DNA from 4 places in the Pseudomonas sp. JL3 genome. Region 3 is predicted to be linked to each of the others. Evidence: predicted binding sites of a transcription regulator. Region 3 holds the regulator's gene; each other region holds the start of a gene.
The links. Region 3 encodes FliA, which starts transcription of late flagellar genes. Its sites were predicted from a motif close to CTAAAGTTTNNNNNNNNNNNGCCGNTAA; they were not measured.

Region 1 (5,397 bases), on a different contig from region 3:
GTGGCGCCGAAGGTCGGGAAGACATACGCCAGCAGCGTGGCGATCAGCATGCCGCACAAGAACCAGTCGGTGACCACGCGTTTGAGGTGTTTGAAGGCATGCATGACCGGCACCGAATCCATTTGTAAGAATTGATGACTTAGCCTAACGTCGGCCTCATCAGCCGTCTTGCGACATAAGGCCAATCAATGCCGACTAACGGACAACTTTCCCTCGAACGAATCATTCCTACGCTCACCGTGTTGCCGCGACCGTTGTATGCGCGGGCGGAAAGTCTGAACGCCGGTTCGTGGACACCGCCCCATCGTCACGATTGGGTGCAGTTTTCCTACGCCATCAGCGGCGTTCTCGGTGTGCATACCGCCGAGGGCAGTTTCTTTGCGCCGCCGCAATGGGGCATCTGGATTCCGGCGGATCTCGAGCATCAGGTCGTGACCTCAATGCGTGCCGAGATGCGCAGCCTGTACGTGCGCCGCGAGGATTGCCCATGGGCGGACGGGCGTTGCCGGGTGCTGGAAGTCACGCCATTGGCGCGGGAGTTGATCAAGCGTTTTTGCTTGTTGCCGGTGGAATATCCACAGGGCGACAGCCAGGAGGCGCGGTTGGTGGGCGTGTTGCTGGATCAGTTGGCGAGTCTGCCGGAGGTGGGGTTTTCCTTGCCGCTACCCAGGCATGAACGTTTGCTGGGCTTATGCAACGAGCTGATCGACAGCCCTGAGCGCAATGCGACCTTGCAGGAGTGGGCCGAGCGTTTGGGCACGTCGGAGAAAACCTTGATGCGCTTGTTTCAGCGTGAAACCGGCTTGAGCTTCCGCGGCTGGCGTCAACGCATGCGACTGCTGTCATCGTTGAGTTTGCTGGAGGAGGGGAACAGCGTGACCCATGCCGCGCTGTCTTGCGGGTATGACTCGACGTCGGCGTTTATTGCGGCGTTCAAGGGGTTGTTCGGGTTTACCCCCGGGGAGTTGTTCAAACAGTAGTTGAATGATCGTTCCCACGCGCAGCAAAGGAATGCAGCCCGGGACGCTCCGCGTCCCTGCCGAAGCGGACGCGGAGCGTCCATTGAGGCATTCCCACGCAGAGCGTGGGAACGATCATGCCTACTCAGGTTCTGAACCGCCGGACCAACCCATCCAGCTCATTCGACAACCCCGCCAGGCTCTGAGAATCCAGCCGCGCCGAGTTCGCCAGTTCCGCCACCAACTGCGCGTCGCCATGAATCTGGCTGATGTGGCGATTGATGTCTTCCGCCACTTGATGCTGTTCCTCCGCCGCCGTGGCGATCTGAGTGTTCATGTCGCGAATCACATCCACCGACTCACGAATCTGCCCGAAGCTGCTGCGCGCTTCACCGATCCGCGTCACCGATTGCTGCGACACTTCCAGGCTCGCATGCATCTGCTGCGTCACCTGGCTGGTGCGCTTGGCCAGGTTGCCCAGCAACCCGTCGATTTCCGCCGTGGAGTCGGCAGTGCGTTTGGCCAGGGCGCGAACTTCATCCGCCACCACCGCAAAACCACGACCCTGCTCACCGGCTCGGGCCGCTTCGATGGCGGCGTTCAGCGCCAGCAGGTTGGTCTGTTCGGCAATGGAACGAATGGTCCCGAGGATCGACTGAATGTCGTTGCTATCGCGCTCAAGCTGTTGCATCGATTGCGCCGACTGTTCGATTTCCTGGCTCAAGCGATCAACACTGCTCACTGCGGCATCGATCTGCTGCTGACCTTCACGCGCCTGGCGCTGGCCGCTGTCGGCCGACTCGGCGGCCTGACTGCAGGAGCGTGCAACTTCGTTGGCGGTGGCGACCATTTCGTGGAACGCCGTGGACACCATGTCCACCGCTTCACGCTGGCGCCCGGCGGCTTCGGCCATGTCGCTGGACACTTGGGTCGAGCTCTGGGAGGTGGCGAGGATTTTGGTCGCGGCGCCGCCGATGCTTTGGATCAGGTTGCGAATCGCCGCCAGAAACTGGTTGAACCAGTTGGCCAGTTGCGCAGTTTCATCGCTGCCACGGATTTGCAGGTTCTTGGTCAGGTCGCCTTCACCTTGGGCGATGCCTTCCAGACCACTGGCCACGCTGCGGATCGGCCGTACGATCAGGCTGGCGAAACTGGCGCCGACGATGGCGAAGAACACCGCCAGCACGGCGGCGATGATCGCGATCAGCCAGGTCAGTTGAGTGGCCGAGCTCATCACGTCGGTCTGCTTGATCAGGCCGATAAAGGTCCAGCCCAGTTGTTCCGACGGCCAGACGTTGGCCATGTAGCGCTCGCCATTGAGCTCGATTTCCACCAGCCCTTTGCCGGCCTTGGCCAGTTGCGCGTAGCCATCGCCGAGACTGTTGAGGGCCTTGAAGTTGTGTGCTGGTTGCTTCGGATCGACCAGTATTGTGCCGGTGTTTTCCACCAGCATCAGGTAGCCGGTTTCGCCGAGTTTGATCTGTTTGACGATTTCGGTGAGCTGCTTGAGTGTCACGTCGATGCTGACCACGCCGCCATTGCTGCCCAGTTTGTTATCGATGGTGCGCACGGTGCTGACGTAAGTCGCGTCATCCTGAGCCCAGTAATAGGCTTCGGTGCGAAATGGCTTGCCGGGTTTGGCCTGCGCGGCTTTATACCAAGGGCGCTGGCGCGGGTCGTAATTGCTCAGCTTCGCATCGTCTGGCCAGGACACGTAACCGCCCGCTGCGGTGCCAAGGATGGCATAAGCATAGGCCGGGTGGCTGTTGCCCAGGTCCTGGAGGAGGGCGAAGATTTTTTTGTCCGACTCGCCTTGGGGAATACTCTCGGCGTTGGCGCTCATGTAGGTCTTGAGGCTGTCGTCGGAGTTCTTGATCAGCGGTTGGGTGGCCAGGTAATCGACGTTCTGGCTGATGCCGTCAAAGAACAGCTGCATGGCATTGCTGACCTGACGAATCTCGCGGCCGCTGCCGTCGACAAAATTATCCTTGGCATCGCTGCGCAAGTTCAGCACCACGAGGGTGGCGACCAGCACCACGGGCAAGCAGGCGATGATTGCAAACGCCCAGGTCAACTTCTGTTTGATGTTCATCCGCGCTCCAGTTTTTTCTTGTAGGCCCACGCAGTGCAGATGACTCGCGGATTATTGGCAGCTGTAAACGTTTACGATCGTCGGACAATTTCTGTTCCCTCTAATGCCTTCGGCTGATGAGCGAGGAAATTGAGGTCTGTTGAGAGAAATCCGGCGAAGGGTAGGGATCTACGTGTCAGATTCTGTCGCAAATGCCCTTGTAGCCCTTCGTCAACAAGTGGCGCAGGCTCAGCTATGATCCTGAGCGGTCAATGGGTTGTGTCCGATTAATCCGGCACATTGTGTGCTTCTTGATGTTCATGGGAACGTTCATAGGTCGGCAACCCCTCCCGCGAATGAGAGGATTGCCGTATAACGAATGACTTTCGCGTGTTTGGTAATAAAGGACCCACAATAAAAGCTGATGAAGACTCCAAAACGCATTGAACCCCTGATCGAGGACGGTCTGGTCGACGAGGTGCTGCGCCCACTCATGAGTGGTAAAGAAGCAGCTGTTTATGTGGTGCGCTGCGGCAACGAGCTGCGTTGTGCCAAGGTCTACAAGGAGGCGAATAAACGCAGTTTTCGTCAGGCGGCCGAGTATCAGGAAGGCCGTAAGGTGCGCAACAGCCGGCAGGCTCGAGCGATGGCCAAGGGCTCCAAGTTCGGCAAGAAAGAAACCGAAGACGCCTGGCAGAATGCCGAAGTGGCGGCGTTGTTCCGGCTGGCCGGTGCCGGTGTGCGGGTACCCAAGCCGTATGACTTCCTCGAAGGCGTGCTGCTGATGGAGCTGGTGGCCGACGAGTACGGCGATGCCGCACCGCGTCTGAACGATGTGGTGCTGGAGCCGGACCAGGCGCGCGAATATCACGCGTTTCTGATTTCGCAAATCGTGCTGATGTTGTGTACCGGTTTGGTGCACGGTGACCTGTCCGAGTTCAACGTACTGCTGACGCCGACCGGCCCGGTCATCATCGACCTGCCGCAAGCGGTGGATGCGGCGGGCAACAACCACGCGTTCAACATGCTGGAGCGGGACGTGGGCAACATGGCGTCTTACTTCGGTCGTTTTGCACCGGAGCTGAAACGCACTAAGTACGCCAAGGAAATGTGGGCGTTGTACGAAGCCGGCACTTTGCACCCGGCCAGTGTGTTGACCGGCGAGTTCGACGAGCCGGAAGAACTGGCGGACGTTGGCGGAATCATGCGCGAGATCGAGGCGGCCCGTCTTGATGAAGAGCGCAAGCAAGCGATCCGCACTGCGGACGACGCGCCACCGAGCAAGACCGAAGAGCCGCCTCCACCTTGGATGCAGTAATCGGTTGACCCAAAACCCGGCTTCGGCCGGGTTTTTTGTAGATGCTTTTTTGGAGCCGTGTCGTCTGCATCGCGGGCAAGCCCGCTCCCACAAGTGTTGTGTTGCCCCCGGATTCTATGATCGATACCTGACCTGTGGGAAAACCTGCGCCTGCCGATTTTCAGTTTCCTGACGCTGCTGCAAATGACCGGGTTCGGTATCGGCATGTTGATCGCCGCGCCGTTCTATTCCTGGTGGACGCCCGGCGCAGTGGTGTTGTTCCAAGGCATTCTCCTCACCACGTTGCTGGTGGCGAAGGGGTTGGCGTTCAGGAATGGGCGGGTTCGGCGCAGCAGCCCGACGCCAGCTCCTTGAGGATCGGGCAGTCCGGGCGGTGGTCACCGTGGCAATGTTCTACCAGGTCTTGCAGGGTGTCGCGCAGTTGCCCGAGTTCGCGAATCTTCTGGTTCAGCTCGTCGATGTGCTGACGGGCCAGCGCCTTCACATCGGCACTGGCTCGCTGACGGTCTTGCCAGAGGGTCAGCAGTTTGCCGACCTCTTCCAGCGAGAAACCCAGATCCCGAGAGCGCTTGATGAACGCCAGAGTATGCAGATCGTCATCGCCATAGACCCGGTAGCCGCTGTCGGTGCGATGGGCCGCCTTGAGCAGGCCGATGGACTCGTAGTAACGAATCATCTTCGCGCTCAGGCCGCTCTGGCGGGCCGCTTGGCCAATGTTCATCGGTTGTCCTCCAGGTCTTTGGGTTTCCAGGTTTTCAACAGTAACGCATTGCTCACCACGCTGACGCTCGACAGCGCCATGGCCGCACCGGCCAGCACCGGGTTGAGGAAGCCGAACGCCGCCAGTGGCAGGCCGATCAGGTTATAAACGAAGGCCCAGAACAGGTTTTGGCGAATCTTCGCGTAGGTCTTGCGGCTGATTTCCAGCGCCGCCGGCACCAGCCGTGGATCGCCGCGCATCAAGGTGATCCCGGCAGCGTGCATGGCGACGTCGGTGCCGCCGCCCATGGCGATGCCAATGTCTGCCGCGGCAAGGGCCGGTGCGTCGT
Region 2 (5,397 bases), on a different contig from region 3:
GCACAACGCCGCCAACGTCAATCACGTCCTCGATTACGAGTCGTTGGCGCGGGACAACGTCGAGCCGATTTTCGAGTGCCTGCGTTTGTGTGAAGGGCGCAGCAAGAAGATCTTCAACTTCATTTCGACGCTCTCGGCGTCCAGCACGATTTCCGACGATGGCCGGGTGCTGGAACTGCCTGCCGCGCAGACACCGCCGATCTACATCAAGAACGGCTACAACCTGTCTAAATGGGTCGGCGAGCGGATCCTCGAACGGGCGCGGGAGCGTGGGGTGCGGGTCAATCTTTATCGCCCCGGCAACATCAGTTTCAACAGCCTCACCGGCGTCTGCCAGCCCCATAAGAATCGCTTGATGCTGATGCTCAAGGGCTCGATCCAGCTCGGCCAGGTGCCGGAGTTCGCGCTGAATTTCGACCTAATGCCGGTGGATTTTCTTGCCCGTTTCATCGCCTTCCATGCCAGCCGTTACCAGGCCGAAAAAGCGGTGTTCAACCTGCACAACCCCGAGCCTCTGAGCTGGGATTGCTACGTGGCGTCATTTCGCGAGGCCGGCCGGGAGTTCGCCATGGTCAGCGTCGCCGACTGGCAGCAGCAACTGGGCCGCGTCGACAGCGATAACGCGCTGTTTGGCGTGCTGGGTTTCTACCTCAATGGCTTCGAAGAAGACATCGGCGACATCTCAATGATCGGCCATGACAACGCCCAGGCCGGCGTCCGGCAGATGGGCGCGCACTACCCGGAAAAATCCCCGGCGCTGCTGCGACGTGGCTGCGACTACCTCAAAGAAATCAACTTCATCTGATTCACCCTGACCCTGCACGGAGCAAAACCATGAAAACTCTGCAACCCGATACCCTGATCAAAAATCCTCACGGCTGCCACGTCGTGTCCTCGATAGAAGTACCGGCCGATGCGGCGCAAGTCTGGGCAGTGGTCGGTAACTTTGTCGGCTTCGACCGATTCATTCCGGCGCTGTCGCACATCGAGATGACGGGCGACGGTGTGTCGTCGCTGCGCAAGAAATTCTTCAAGGACGGCAACCTGGTGGTCGAGCAGCTCAACTCCCGAGACGACCAGGCGCTGAACATGACCTGGACGACGATCTACAACACACTGGGCGTAGCCAATTTGTGGGCGGCGATGAGTGTTGAGTCCTTGGGCACAGGCAAGTCGCGGGCGACCTGGACCATCATCGCCGAACCGGCCCAGGGCGGCACCGAAGCCCTGCCGGGGTTCAAGAATTTTGTTCAGGGGTTTGCCGATGATGCGATGGGGAATGTGTTGAAGCTGTTTGTGTAAGGCTTCGGTTCGGCGGTGACTGATCTACCGCTATCGCGGGCAAGCCCGCTCCCACATGGTTTGTGTCGTACACACATCCCCTGTGGGAGCGGGCTTGCCCGCGATTGAACGATAACGCGGTTCAACTGACCTTGATCAAATCTTGAAGCTATCAACCAGTTGCTTCAACCGATTGGCCTGCTGGGAGAGCGCATCGCAATCCTTCAATGTTTCGTTGAGGTTGGCCACGCTCTGCTGGTTCAGCAGGTTGATCTGATTGACGTCGACGTTGAGGGTTTCCACCACAGCGGTCTGCTCTTCGGTCGCCGCGGCTACCGACTGGTTCATGCCGTCGATTTCGCCGATGCGCTGGGTCACGCTGACCAGGCGCAGACCGGCCTGGTTCGCCACTTCGACGCTCTGTTCACTGGATGCCTGACTGGCGTTCATGGTGGTCACCGCTTCGCGAGAACCAATCTGCAGCGAGCTGATCATCTTGTGGATCTCTTCCGCCGACTCCTGGGTGCGATGAGCAAGGTTACGCACCTCGTCCGCCACCACCGCAAAACCACGACCGGCCTCACCGGCACGGGCCGCTTCGATGGCCGCGTTGAGCGCCAGCAAATTGGTCTGCTGGGAGATGCCTTTGATCACATCCAGAATGTGGCCGATGTTGTCGGTGCTCGCGTTCAGGGTTTCGATCTGCGTGCAGGACAGGCTGATTTTCTGCGACAGTTCGGTCATGGCCAGGATGGTTTTTTCCACCACCAGACGACCATCATCAGCCTGCTCGCTCGCGCCGCTGGCGTGTTGCGAAGCATCGGCGGCGTTGCGGGCGATTTCCTGGGTGGCTGCGCCCAATTGGTTGATCGCCGCGGCCACGCTGTTGGTGCGAGCGCTTTGTTCGTCGGAGCCGATGATCGAAGCGTTGGACGATGCCATCACCCGTTGCGACAGGTCATGAACCTGACGGGTCGCCGAGGACACTTCGGAGATCGACGCGTGAATCCGCTCCACGAACTGGTTAAAGGAGCCGCCCAACTCGCCGAACTCGTCTTTGCTTTCTACCACCAGACGACGGGTGAGGTCACCCTCGCCCTGAGCGATGTCCTGCATCGCACGGCCCATCGTGGTCAGCGGACGCATCAGCACGCTGATCAGCAGACTCAGCAGCACCGCAATGGCGGTCACGGCGATAAACATCGCGATCAGCGCCGAGGTGCGGAACTGGCTCAGTGGTGCGTAGGCCTTGGCCTTGTCGATCGACAGACCGATGTACCACTCGGCATTCGGCAAACCACTCACCGGCGCGAACGAGAGGATGCGGTCCGACTTGTTCAGTTCTACTTCCTGGATGCCTTTCTCGATGCGGACACTGGAACCCGGATAGATGTCTTTCAGGTTCTTCATCACCTGATCCTTGTCTGGACTGACGATCACTTGACCGTCGGCGCTGACGAGGAACGCGTGACCGATGCCACCGAAGTCCACCGAGTTGATGATCTTCACCAGGGTTTCCAGACTCAGGTCGCCGCCGACAACGCCCAGCAGTTCGCCTTGCTTTTTCACCGGCATGGCGATGGTCACCACCAACCCGCCGACCGCAGCCATGTAAGGCGGGGTCAGCATGGTCTTGTCGGCGACCACGGCTTGTTTGTACCAAGGGCGCTGACGCGGATCGTAGCCGTCCGGCATCTTCGCGTCAGGGCGCTGGGTGAACACACCATTGGCCTGCCCGACGTAGGTGAACTGGAAGTTCGAGGTAAGGGCGGGTTGATCGACCAGCCCCGGCAGATCGGCATTGGCGCCTTGATGAGCGACGTTCTGCGCGAGGTTTTCCAGGACCAACACCCGGCCGCTCATCCAGTTCTGCACGCTGCTGGCGGTCAGGTCGCCGGCTTGCTCAACGGAAGACTCGAGGTTTTGTCGAATGGTGTTTCGCTGCAGATAGTCGTTGTACAAAGTGAACAACGCAAAAGCCAGCACCACGACGCCTGAAGCGGCCAGCAGGATTTTATGGCTGAACTTGAGATTCATTTCATGGGACTTCTTATGCAAAAAGTGGGGATGCGTTCCGGGTTTGCAACATTCCATGTAACAGCGCAGACGGCATTCTGGAGCCGCTCTACTTTGGTGCACGCATGTCTCACCAGTCTTGTCGGCACGAGTGGCAGAAATCTTAGGGATTTCGTCAGATACCCGCCGAACGGTGTGCTAGAGCGCCCGAGTAGCAGAGTTTGTTGACGGTTGCTCGAACGGCAGTTGCAAATTTTCTGACCCTTGATGACAATGCGACTAATTATCATTTGTGACGTCAGGCTGTCGCGTTCATGTCCTCACCTGAGTTTGCAGTACAGGCGCTCTACAGCAGTCATCACGGTTGGCTCAATACGTGGCTGCGCGCTCGATTGGGCAATGCGGCCGATGCGGCGGACCTGGCCCAGGACACGTTCGTTCGTCTGCTGCAAAGAACCGAACGCCTGGAGCTCAAGGCCCCCCGCGCCTTTCTACGAACCATCGCCCGCGGCTTGGTGATCGACCATTGGCGCCGTGAGGAAATCGAGCGTGCGTACCTGGAAACCATCGCCCATTTACCCGAGGCCGAAGCCCCGAGCGCCGAGGCGCAAGCATTGGTGCTCGAATTGCTGGAAAGCATCGCCCGCATGCTTGAAGGCCTGAAGCCGAAAGTGCGTCTGGCGTTTCTGCTGGCCCAGTGCGAAGGACTTACCCACAAGCAGATCGCCGAACACATGGGATTATCCCTACGCTCAGTGGAACGCTATGTGGCCGACGCGCTGTATCACTGCTACGTGCTGCGGTATGAAGCGTGATGCCTGTGGATAACTCAGCGCTGAACCGCCGCGGTGTGCCGCATCAGCAAGTGGTCAAACAAGCCATCCATTGGTTGCTGCGCCTGCGTAACAACGCGACCAACCCCAGACTGCGCCAGCAATGCGACGTCTGGCGGGCGGAACACCATGAACACGAACTGGCTTGGCAACGGGTGCAGTCCCTGCAAGCCGAGTTGAGCAGTAATCTGCGTGTGGTGCCCGGCGCTCAAGTCGCTTTCAACACTTTGGAAAACAGCGCACAGGGACTCGGGCGGCGCCAGGCGTTGAAGCTGCTGTCGGGCGCGTTGTTGATGGGTTCAGCGGCGTGGTTAGGCAAAGATACGATCGGCTGGCAGCAGTGGACCGCCGACTTCGCCACCGCCATAGGAGAACGACGTGGTTTCCAGTTACCGGATGGCACGCGCCTGGAGCTCAACACCGCCAGCGCGGTGGATCTGGAATACACCGCGCAGCAGCGGCTGATCAAACTGACTCGCGGCGAGATCATCGTAACGTGCGGCGGGGCAAGTGAAGGGGTTTCGTTTGATCGACCGTTGCGGGTGCAAAGCCGCCACGGCGTATTCGAAGGGGTGGCTGCGCGCTTCATCGTTCGTCAGGACACCGACTGCACACGGCTCAGCGTCACCAGCGGCATGGTCGCAATCCATTCGCCACTGACCGCCGGAGGCCTGCCGATTCAAGTGCAGGCCGGGCAGAGCTATCTGATCGATCGCAATCGAGCGCAGTTGGCACCGCCGCCGGACATGGATGCCGGCGCCTGGGTCGACGGTTTGATCGTCACCCGCAACATGCGCCTCGGGGATTTCATTAATGAAATCGGACGTTACCGTCCCGGCTATCTAACCTGCGCGGCGGACATTGCCCACTTGCGGCTGTCAGGAGTTTTCCGTCTCGAAGACACCGACAAACTGCTCGCCATCCTGCCGCACACCCTGCCGGTACAACTGCGCTATCGCACTCGCTGGTGGGTGACGCTGGAGCGACAGGCCTGAATTATTTTTGGCGGGTTTTCCGAACAAGTCCGGCTTAGTCAGTAAGCACTTCAACTCTGCCTTCAGCGACTTCCTACGGAAACCTACAATGACTGTGCGCGCCATCAGTAAGAACCCTCTCCATTTCGCTGCGGAATCAGGCGTCTTGCGCCACGCCATCCGCGCGACACTGTTCTCGACCGCATTGGGTGTCGGCCTGCTGCCGACACTTGGCGTCGCAGCACAGGGCAGCGAAGCCAGTAGCCACCGCTACAACATTGCCGCCGGCTCCT
Region 3 (5,397 bases):
TGGCCGGCCCGGTGCGCGCGATGCTCTCGCGATTCGGTCGGCTGGCAGTCCCGGGTTTGCATGTGTTGGCTTATCAGGAAATTCCTGACAACAAGCAAGTGACCATCGTTGCGACAGTAGGGCCCAACGGCTGAGGTAGTGGTTTATGCAAGTTAAGCGTTTTTTCGCCGCCGATATGCGTCAGGCCATGAAACTGGTTCGTGATGAGCTGGGCGCCGATGCCGCCATCATTGGCAATCGCCGGATCGCCGGCGGTGTCGAGCTGACGGCCGCCCTGGATTACAAATTGTCGGCGCTGGCCCCGCGTGTTCCGAACATGGAACTCGAAGACGAGCTGCGCAAGACCCAATCGCGGATCGTCACCGCCCAGGCCGAACTGAGCCTGCGTGGCGATGGCGAGAGCGACAAGAGCACCAATCGCCAATTGTTCGCCGGCCTGCCGTTGACCGCCGCCGAGCCGCTGATTGAACCGACATTGGCCGAGCCTCGGCGTTCGGCCTCTGCGCCTGCCGCAGCGACCGGCGTTGACCCGCGTGCATTCGATTCGATGCGTTTCGAACTCAACAGCCTGCGTGAACTGATGGAAGTGCAACTGGGTTCGCTGGCCTGGAATCAGTTGCAAGGCAGCCGCCCGGCCCAGGCCAACCTCTGGCGTCGTCTGCAGCGCATCGGTCTGTCCGGTCCGTTGTCGCGCGATCTGCTGGCACTGATTACCGACATTGAAGAACCCCGTCAGGCCTGGCGCATGTTGCTCGCGCACCTGGCGCGGATGATCGCCACCCCGGAAGTCGAGCCATTGGAAGAGGGCGGTGTGATTGCGATGGTCGGCCCGGCCGGCATGGGCAAGACCACCACGCTGGCCAAACTCGCCGCCCGTTACGTGCTCAAGTACGGCGCGCAAAACATCGCGCTGGTGAGCATGGACAGCTACCGCATCGGTGCTCAGGAACAGCTCAAGACCCTGGGACGCATCCTCAACGTGTCGGTCACCCACGTCGACCCGGGCCAATCGCTGGTGCAGGCGTTGGAGCCTTTGCTGCGCAAACGCGTGGTGTTGATCGATACCGCCGGCCTTCAGGCCAGCGATCCGGCACTGCGCATGCAGCTCGAAAGCCTGGCCGGACGGGGCATCAAATCAAAAAATTATCTGGTCTTGGCAACCACCAGTCAAAAACAGGTTCTAACCGCTGCTTATCACAGTTACAAGCGCTGCGGCCTCGCTGGCTGCATCCTGACTAAACTGGATGAAACGGCAAGCTTGGGTGAGGTGTTGAGCCTGGCCATTAGTCATGAATTGCCGGTGGCTTACCTGACCGATGGCCCGCGGATTCCGGATGATTTGCATCTGCCGCGTCGTCATCAGTTGGTCAGCCGCGCCGTTAGCGTGCAAATGCAGGAAGAACCCAGCGAAGAAGCCATGGCTGATATGTTCGCTGATATTTACCACAGTCCGACCAAGCGGGTTGGCTGAGGTATTAATGAACAGTTTTTGTACCTACATCGATGGTCTGCCATGCATTGTTCAGTTGGTGAACGCGCAGCCAGTAATGTGGCCTCCGTCTAAGTAAGACAAGGTAAAGAAATAACATGGGCAGCATGCATCCCGTACAGGTGATCGCGGTGACCGGCGGCAAAGGTGGCGTCGGGAAGACTAACGTGTCAGTGAACTTGTCCCTGGCTCTAGCTGAGCTCGGCCGGCGCGTCATGCTGCTGGATGCCGATCTGGGGCTGGCGAACGTCGACGTCCTGCTGGGGCTGACACCCAAACGTACCCTGGCCGACGTGATCGAAGGCCGCTGTGAGCTGCGCGACGTGCTGTTGCAGGGGCCTGGCGGGATCCGCATCGTCCCGGCTGCGTCCGGCACCCAGAGCATGGTTCATCTGAGCCCGGCCCAGCATGCCGGCCTGATCCAGGCCTTCAGCGACATCGGCGACAACCTTGACGTATTGGTGATCGACACCGCTGCGGGCATTGGTGACTCGGTAGTCAGTTTCGTCCGCGCAGCGCAAGAAGTCTTGCTGGTGGTGTGCGACGAGCCGACCTCCATCACTGACGCCTACGCGCTGATCAAACTGCTTAACCGCGACTACGGCATGAATCGTTTCCGCGTCCTGGCCAACATGGCGCAGAGCCCGCAGGAAGGCCGCAACCTGTTCGCCAAGTTGACCAAGGTCACGGATCGTTTCCTCGACGTCGCCTTGCAATACGTCGGTGCGGTGCCTTACGACGAAAGCGTGCGCAAGGCCGTGCAGAAGCAGCGTGCCGTCTACGAAGCCTTCCCGCGTTCCAAGTGCGCCCTGGCGTTCAAGGCCATTGCGCAGAAGGTCGATACCTGGCCGCTGCCGGCCAACCCGCGTGGTCATCTGGAATTTTTCGTCGAGCGCCTCGTGCAACAGACCGCAGGACCCGTCCTATGACAGCCAGTGGCTACAACCTCTACAAGAAGTCGGCACGTGACGCGCAGTACGAGCTGATCGAGCGTTACGCGCCACTGGTCAAACGCATTGCCTACCACTTGCTGGCGCGTTTGCCTGCCAGTGTCCAGGTCGAAGACTTGATCCAGGCCGGGATGATCGGCCTGCTGGAAGTATCAACCAAATACGACGCCAGCAAAGGCGCGAGTTTCGAGACGTACGCGGGCATTCGAATCCGCGGCGCGATGCTCGATGAAGTGCGCAAGGGGGACTGGGCACCACGTTCGGTTCACCGCAATACCCGCATGGTCAGCGACGCAATTCGCTCGATTGAAGCTAAAACCGGTCGTGACGCTAAAGATCACGAAGTTGCGGCCGAACTCCAATTGAGTCTCGACGATTATTACGGAATTTTGAACGACACCCTGGGCAGCCGGTTATTCAGTTTCGACGATCTGTTGCAGGACGGCGAACACGAAGGGCTGCACGAGGATGGCGCCAGTGCTCATCTCGAGCCGTCACGCGATCTGGAAGATGAACGCTTCCAGGCGGCGCTGGCGGACGCGATTGCCAATTTGCCGGAGCGTGAGCGACTGGTGTTGGCGCTGTACTACGACGAAGAGTTGAATCTCAAGGAAATCGGTGAGGTCCTGGGGGTCAGCGAATCGCGGGTCAGCCAGTTACACAGCCAGTGCGCGGCCCGTTTGCGGGGGCGTTTGGGGGAGTGGCGAGCGCGCTGAAGGCAGTGTGGGGACACTGCGAATGGAGCGGGTGTGGTGTTGAACTGCGCCGGTCTCGATCTGTTGTGCTCCAGACAGTCATTGAGTGCTTTGCCGGATTGATTGAAATGGCGCGTCCAGGTGCTGGGCGCGTTTAAGACTGCTTGGAGGTCGAATTGGACAAGAACATGAAAATCCTCATCGTTGATGACTTCTCAACGATGCGGCGGATCATAAAAAACCTGTTGCGTGACCTTGGGTTCACCAACACGGTCGAGGCTGACGATGGCACCACTGCCATTCCGGTGCTCAACAGCGGGAGCATCGACTTTCTGGTAACGGACTGGAACATGCCTGGCATGACCGGTATCGACCTGCTGCGTCACGTGCGCGCCGATGAAAAGCTCAAGCACCTGCCGGTGCTGATGGTGACCGCTGAAGCCAAGCGCGAGCAAATCATCGAAGCGGCCCAGGCCGGTGTTAACGGCTATGTGGTCAAACCCTTCACAGCCCAGGCGTTGAAAGAAAAAATCGAGAAGATTTTCGAACGCATCGGTTGATGTACTGCGCCACGGGGGAGCTATGGAGCATAACGAATCTTCACAGGGCGATTTTGAGTCGACCCTGAAAAAACACGCGGTCGAACTGGTCGAAAGCCTTGAAAAAGGCAGGTTCGGCGACGCTGTGCAACTGATCCATGAGCTCAACCAGACCCGTGACCGCGGCCTGTACCAGGAAGTGGGCAAGCTCACCCGCGAGCTGCATAGCGCGATCGTCAATTTCCAGATTGACCCGCACATGCCGCAAGCCGAGGAAGTGTCTCAGATCACGGATGCCACCGAGCGCCTGGGTTATGTGGTCAAGCTGACCGAGGCCGCGGCCAACCGCACCATGGACCTGGTGGAAAATGCCACGCCACTGATCAACAGCCTGAGCGACGAAGCTCAGGCGCTGAGCACGGATTGGGGACGGTTCATGCGTCGCGAAGTCGGGGCTGAAGAGTTCCGCGAACTGGCTCGGCGGGTCGACGGTTTCCTGACACGCAGCAGCGAAGACAACCGCATCGTGTCGAGCAACCTCAACGACATTCTGCTGGCCCAGGATTACCAGGACCTCACCGGTCAGGTGATCAAGCGCGTGACCCAATTGGTCACCGACGTTGAAAGCAACCTGCTCAAGCTCGTGCTCATGGCCAGTCAGGTCGACCGCTTTGCGGGTATCGAACATGACCGTGAAGCGATGCTGGCTGAAAAAGATCCACAAAAACATCTCTCGCAGGGTGAAGGTCCGCAGATTCATGCCGATAAAAGAGAAGATGTTGTGTCCGGTCAGGACGATGTGGACGATTTGCTATCCAGTCTTGGATTTTAGTTTTCTGGGTTTTTAGACCTGTAGGAGCACCCCCTTAATGAGCTTCGGCGCCGATGAAGAGATCCTTCAGGATTTCCTGGTTGAGGCCGGCGAGATTCTAGAGCAACTGTCCGAACAGCTGGTCGAGCTTGAAAGCCGACCGGATGATGCGGACTTGCTCAATGCAATTTTTCGCGGTTTTCACACTGTAAAAGGGGGCGCCGGCTTCCTCCAGCTCAACGAGCTGGTGGAGTGCTGTCACATCGCCGAGAACGTGTTTGACATCCTGCGCAAGGGTGAACGACGCGTCGACTCGGAACTGATGGACGTGGTTCTCGAAGCACTGGACGCGGTGAACAGCATGTTCAGCGAAGTCCGCGAGCGCAGCCCGATCACGGCTGCCACGCCTGAATTACTGGCTGCCCTGGCCCGTCTGGCCGAGCCGCAAACCGCCGATGAAGCGGCGCCTGTTGCTGAAGCGGTGCAAGCACCTGCCGCCGAAAGCGAATCAGGCGACATCACCGATAACGAATTTGAACAACTGCTGGACTCGCTGAATGCCGTCAAGGCTCAGGCCGAGGCTCCCGTGGTTGTTTCGCCGCCTGCCGCCGATGTGGCAACCAGCGACGAAATCACCGATGCCGAGTTCGAGTCGTTGCTCGATCAATTGCACGGCAAAGGCCAGTTCGCCGCCGATGCAGTGGTTGCGGCATCCGCCGCACCGGCTGCCCCGAAAGCGGCAGGCGACAGCTCCGACATCACCGACGACGAGTTCGAGGCACTGCTCGATCAGTTGCACGGCAAAGGCAACTTTGCCGTCGATGCATTGGAGTCGGCGATTGCTTCGGCTCCGGCCCCGGCTGCGCCAACCGCTAAAGCGGCCGGCGACGATCTGATCTCCGATCATGAGTTC
Region 4 (5,397 bases), on a different contig from region 3:
GCATCGGTGTGACCGCTGATGCTGATCTTGTTCGGCACCGCTTTGATGGTGTCGGCCATGGCCAGCAGGATGTCTTCGAAATACGGCTTCAGACGCGCACTGCCGGAGTCGAACATCGGGCGGTTTTCGGCGTCCACGATCTGGATACGCAAACCGTCCTGGGTGATCTCGAAGAGGATCTGGTCCTTGAATTTCTGTAGCTGCGGGTTTTCTTCGACCTTGTTCTGCAACTCTTGCAGCAGCAATTCCAGACGCTCCTTCTCGACCTGCTCGGCCATGCCTTCGACCTGTTCGGAGTCGATGGTCACCTTGTCCGGCTGAGGCTGGGATTTCACCTCGGGGTTGAGGGTGTTCTCCGGCGCCAGGGTCGGCGAGCCGCCCAGATCGATGATGTACGGCGTGCCGCTTTCGGAAAATCCGACCGGGTCCTTGAAGTAACCGGCGATGGCGATCTTCTGTTCCGGTGTTGCCGTGGACAACAGCCACAACACCAGGAAGAACGCCATCATCGCCGTCGCGAAGTCCGCGAAGGCGATTTTCCAGGAGCCGCCGTGATGCCCGCCCGCGTACTTTTTGACGCGCTTGATGATTATCGGCTGGTTATTTTCCATGACTTAGCGACCGCGAACCGCTTGTTCCAACTCAGCGAAGCTAGGACGGTGCGCCGGGTACAGAACCTTGCGACCGAATTCCACTGCCAGCGATGGCGGCATGCCGGAAGCCGAAGCCACCAGCGAGGCCTTGATGGCTTCGTAGACGTTCAGTTCTTCCTTGGCGTCGTGGCCCAGGGCGTGTGCCAGCGGGCCAAAGAAACCGTAGGCCGCGAGAATACCGAAGAAGGTACCTACCAGAGCCGCACCCACGTGCAAGCCGATCATTTTCTGGTCGCTTTCACCCAGGGATGCCATGGTCACCACGATACCCAATACCGCCGCGACGATACCGAAACCCGGCATGGCATCGGCAATGCCGTTGACGGCGTGGGAGGGATGGTCCAGGTCTTCCTTGAGGCTGGTCAGCTCCATGTCGAACAAGCCTTCAAGCTCATGGGGAGCCATGTTGCCGGAGGACATGATGCGCAGGTAATCGCAGATGTACGCGGTCATGCGGTCATCTTTCAGGACTGCCGGGTATTTGGCGAAGATCGGGCTCGCAGCGGCATCTTCAATGTCGCCTTCGATGGCCATCATGCCTTCGCGACGGCTCTTGTTGAGGATCTCGTAAATCAGCCCCAGCACTTCCAGGTAGAAGGTGTGGTTGAAACGCGAACTGAACATGCCCAAGGACTTCTTGAGCACGTGCATCGTCATATGACCGGGGTTGGCCTGCAGGAATGCACCAAGGGCCGCGCCACCGATAATCATCACCTCGAAAGGCTGGATGAGGGCGGCAATCTTGCCGTGGGAAAGCACGTATCCGCCGAGCACGCTCGCGAATACGACGATGATGCCGATAATTTTAGCCATAGGTAGGAGAGCACTTACTGAGTCGGGTTCAAGGTCATATTCGGAAGTTAAAAAATCTCTTCTTCTACTTATCGGCAAAACTGCGCCAGACTATAGCCAGTTCAGGCGAAAAGCTAATTTGACCCCCTCCGGGCATAGGTAAAGCAGACGATGATCGCGTCCAGACATGGCTAACGAAACGAACGTCCCAATGCCAAAACCGACCACGCTCGAAGGCTGGGTCAAGCTTCTCGATGGTGTGCGCCTACCGGTTCCGCAAGCCAGTCACGACCGGGTCTGCAAAGCCATCCGCGATAACCGCAGCTCGCTGCGCGACATTGCCGAATTGATGCAGGACAGCCCGGCCCTGGCCTTGAGCGTGATTCGCGAAGCCAATCGCCACACCCATGGCAGCATGGCCACGCCGGCTGAAAACCTTGAGGTGGCGATCAATCGCCTCGGTTTGAAACGCACCGAAGAATTACTCGAGCGCTTGCCCGCCGAACCCCAATCGCAGATCCCCGTCGCCCTGCGCCAGCTTCAACTGATCAGCCAGCACGCCACTCAACAGGCCAACGGTTTTTTTGCCAGCCGCCTGGCGCGGTTGTGGCAGGACATCCACTGGGGCAGCCTGCTGTTTCTTTCGCCACTGTGGCCCATGGCGTTGACCCATCCGCAGTTGCTTGAAGAATGGGAACTGCGGGTCATCCATAAAGGTGAGTCGGCGCGCAAAGTCGAAAAGCAATTGTTCGGCGTGCGTCTGCTGGAAATCTGTCTGGCACTGGTGGATGTCTGGCATTTGCCGATCTGGGTCCAGCAGGGTTATCGACTGCTGCGGAGCGAACAACGCGAACTGGTGAAAGTCCTGCGCATCGCTCGCGACAGCGATCACCCGCTGCGCCAACAGAACCGCCTCGATGACGATCCGACGCTGCGACGCTGGCTCAATCAGCCCGCCAATACCGTGCTGCTGGCCAATGGTCTGGCGTTGTCAGCACAACAGGCCTGGGACAGTCCCCACTGTGAACGCTGGCAATACCTCACCAGCCTTTACCTGCAAATGCCGATGGATGAGGTGCAGCAACAATTGCACCAGCAAGCCGCCAACAGCGCCCGCCAACATGCCATGCCGGACCTCTGGCACCCGGCCGAATCGCTGATCTGGCCGTGGGGCATGAACCGCGTTCACGCCGGTTTGCTACCGGCCCCGGCGCCCACTGCCGAAGAACTGGCGAAGTGGCGCAAGCAATGTGCCGAATTGCTGGTGGAGCCGAGCCGTTTTACCAATGCCATGCACTTGACCACATCGGCTCGAGACGCCTTGGTGGCGTGTGGCATGCGGCGGGTGATGATCCTGATGGCCGACCGCACGCATGCCAATCTGCGCGTGCACCAGACTGCCGGGTTGCCCAAAGAAGTGGCCGGCCTGAACCTGGTGGTCAGCCAAAGCATCGTGCTGCAACGCCTGCTCGCGCAACAGGCCCAGGTGCGCCTGACGCCGGCCAACAACGCACAATTCTCGGCCCTGTTGCCGGCCAGCCTGCGCTCACAGTTCGGTGGTGAACACCTGCTGCTGCGCTCACTGGTCAACAACGGTCGGGTGATCATGATCGTGGTGGCGGATCAGGGCGGCGGGCCGTTCTCGGAAATCACCGTGCAAGCGTTCGGCAAAACCGCGCAGTGCATCGAAAAAGCCCTGCACAGCTTTAGCCACCGCTAGGGCCTGTTTCCAGTTACTTCCTGTGCCGAAATAACTGATAACAGGCCCTCATGACGCTGCGCTACAATCCTCCCCCTTTGTGCTCTGGAGACCTCACATGTCTGACTTCTCTGGCTTGGCGTTGGTGATCGAGCCGAGCGACCTGCTCCCGCGTCTCGACTCCCGCGAACTGATTCTGGTGGACCTGACCAGCAGCGCCCGCTATGCCGCAGGGCATATCCCCGGGGCACGCTTTGTCGATCCAAAACGCACTCAACTGGGTCAGGCGCCTGCGCCAGGCCTGCTGCCAACCCAAGCCGCGCTTGAAGCATTGTTCGGCGAACTGGGACACAACCCCGATGCGGTCTACGTCGTCTATGACGACGAAGGCGGTGGTTGGGCCGGGCGCTTTATCTGGCTGCTGGATGTCATCGGCCACACCAAATACCACTACCTCGACGGCGGCCTGCCGGCCTGGCTGGCAGAAGGCTCGCCCATGTCGATCCAGATCCCGGCCCCAGTCGGTGGCCCGGTTGCGTTGACCCTGCACGATGAACCCACCGCCACCCGCGAGTACCTGCAAAGCCGCCTCGGAGCCGCTGACCTGGCGATCTGGGATGCACGCGGGCCGCTGGAGTACTCCGGCGAGAAAGTGCTGGCGGCCAAGGGCGGGCACATTCCCGGCGCGGTCAATTTCGAATGGACCGCCGGCATGGATCAGGCGCGCAACCTGCGCATCCGCACCGATATGCCGAAAATCCTGGAACAACTTGGCATTACCAAAGACAAAGAAGTCATTACTCACTGCCAGACTCACCATCGTTCTGGCTTCACGTATCTAGTAGCCAAGTCGCTCGGTTATCCACGAGTCAAAGGCTACGCCGGCTCTTGGGGCGAATGGGGCAACCACCCCGACACGCCCGTAGAAATCTAAGGTTTTTAAGGACAGTTAATGAATAAGCGTTTGTTTATCCTCAGCCAATACCTGCTGCCCCACCACTTGCTCTCGCGACTGGCGGGCTGCATTGCCGAATGCCGCGTGCGCTGGTTCAAGAACGCCTTGACCGCCTGGTTCGCCAAGCGTTATCAAGTGGACATGTCCCAGGCGCTGGTCGAAGACCTGACGGCTTACGAGCACTTCAATGCATTCTTCACTCGTGCCTTGAAAGACGGCGCTCGCCCGCTGGACCAAACCCCAGGCGCGATCCTCAGCCCGGCCGACGGTGCCGTCAGCCAGCTCGGCCCGATCGAACACGGTCGCGTTTTCCAGGCCAAGGGCCACAGCTTCAGCGTGCTGGAACTGCTGGGTGGTGACGCAGCCAACGCAGCGCCATTCATGGGCGGTGATTTCGCCACCATTTACCTGTCGCCCAAGGATTACCACCGCGTGCACATGCCGCTGGCCGGCACCCTGCGCGAGATGGTCTACATCCCCGGCCGCATCTTCTCGGTCAACCAGACCACCGCTGAAAATGTACCGGAACTGTTCGCGCGCAACGAGCGTGTAGCGTGCATTTTCGACACCGAACGTGGCCCGATGGCCGTGGTTCTGGTGGGCGCGATGATTGTGGCGTCGATCGAAACGGTCTGGGCCGGGTTGATCACGCCGCCAAAACGCGAGCTGAAAACCTTCCGTTACGATGAAGCCGCCCGTGCGCCGATCCATCTGGAGAAAGGCGCGGAACTGGGTCGCTTCAAACTCGGCTCCACGGCTGTCGTGCTGTTCGGGCCGGATCAAGTGAAATGGGCTGAAGGGCTGGGCGCCCTTTCGCCAGTGCAAATGGGCCAGGGCATCGGCTTGCCAACAGTCTGACCCCCTGATCCGACCCCACGAACGTCTTCGCGGGGTCGGACATTTCGGTGGTGCCGTTACTCCATCTGTCCACGGAAGCCGATCGGCCCTTCGTCGGCGTAGGTATTGGTGCCACTGAGGTTTTTCCCTCCATCGCTGGAGGTCACGCTCAACGCCACAACGTTCTGATTATCCCGACCTCCGATGACCCATTTGCCACCCGGATGCCACGGGGCATCGTTGCCGCCCCACTGATTTTCAACGTTGTACTGGTTCTGGCCCGTGCGCTGAGCCCTGAAGCCAATGGGACCTTCACCCGCATACGTCATGGTGCCGGTGAAACTCTTCCCGCCATCGCCCGATTTGATCTCGATTGCGACAACGTTCTGGTTGTCCCGCGCGCCTAGCGTCCAGTCTCCGCCCGGATGCCAGGGTGCCGAACTACCGCCCCATTGATTTGC

Region 1: the regulator FliA is predicted to act here: its motif matches at 1,862-1,889, upstream of MMG91_RS29010 (methyl-accepting chemotaxis protein).
Region 2: the regulator FliA is predicted to act here: its motif matches at 3,437-3,464, upstream of MMG91_RS28395 (methyl-accepting chemotaxis protein).
Region 4: the regulator FliA is predicted to act here: its motif matches at 1,535-1,562, upstream of motA (flagellar motor stator protein MotA).

What each region holds. Positions count from the first base shown of each region.
Region 1 covers NZ_JAKWJK010000014.1:9,235-14,631, reverse strand. The annotation lists gene MMG91_RS21305 (bile acid:sodium symporter family protein) at 1-104, opposite strand, end outside; gene MMG91_RS21300 (helix-turn-helix transcriptional regulator) at 189-980, shown strand; gene MMG91_RS29010 (methyl-accepting chemotaxis protein) at 1,105-1,833, opposite strand; partial or broken gene MMG91_RS29005 (cache domain-containing protein) at 1,963-3,051, opposite strand; gene MMG91_RS21290 (PA4780 family RIO1-like protein kinase) at 3,455-4,348, shown strand; partial or broken gene MMG91_RS21285 (MFS transporter) at 4,487-4,702, shown strand; gene cueR (Cu(I)-responsive transcriptional regulator) at 4,656-5,069, opposite strand; gene MMG91_RS21275 (heavy metal translocating P-type ATPase) at 5,066-5,397, opposite strand, start outside.
Region 2 covers NZ_JAKWJK010000034.1:8,714-14,110, forward strand. The annotation lists gene MMG91_RS28385 (non-ribosomal peptide synthetase) at 1-805, shown strand, start outside; gene MMG91_RS28390 (SRPBCC family protein) at 835-1,302, shown strand; gene MMG91_RS28395 (methyl-accepting chemotaxis protein) at 1,438-3,318, opposite strand; gene MMG91_RS28400 (sigma-70 family RNA polymerase sigma factor) at 3,612-4,112, shown strand; gene MMG91_RS28405 (FecR family protein) at 4,112-5,125, shown strand; gene MMG91_RS28410 (TonB-dependent siderophore receptor) at 5,214-5,397, shown strand, end outside.
Region 3 covers NZ_JAKWJK010000010.1:139,422-144,818, forward strand. The annotation lists gene flhA (flagellar biosynthesis protein FlhA) at 1-134, shown strand, start outside; gene flhF (flagellar biosynthesis protein FlhF) at 146-1,471, shown strand; gene fleN (flagellar synthesis regulator FleN) at 1,588-2,418, shown strand; gene fliA (RNA polymerase sigma factor FliA) at 2,415-3,155, shown strand; gene MMG91_RS18105 (chemotaxis response regulator CheY) at 3,323-3,694, shown strand; gene MMG91_RS18110 (protein phosphatase CheZ) at 3,717-4,505, shown strand; gene MMG91_RS18115 (chemotaxis protein CheA) at 4,543-5,397, shown strand, end outside.
Region 4 covers NZ_JAKWJK010000004.1:4,283-9,679, forward strand. The annotation lists gene motB (flagellar motor protein MotB) at 1-611, opposite strand, end outside; gene motA (flagellar motor stator protein MotA) at 615-1,466, opposite strand; gene MMG91_RS09330 (HDOD domain-containing protein) at 1,633-3,165, shown strand; gene rhdA (thiosulfate sulfurtransferase) at 3,263-4,078, shown strand; gene asd (archaetidylserine decarboxylase) at 4,097-4,957, shown strand; gene MMG91_RS09345 (lectin OAA) at 5,014-5,397, opposite strand, start outside.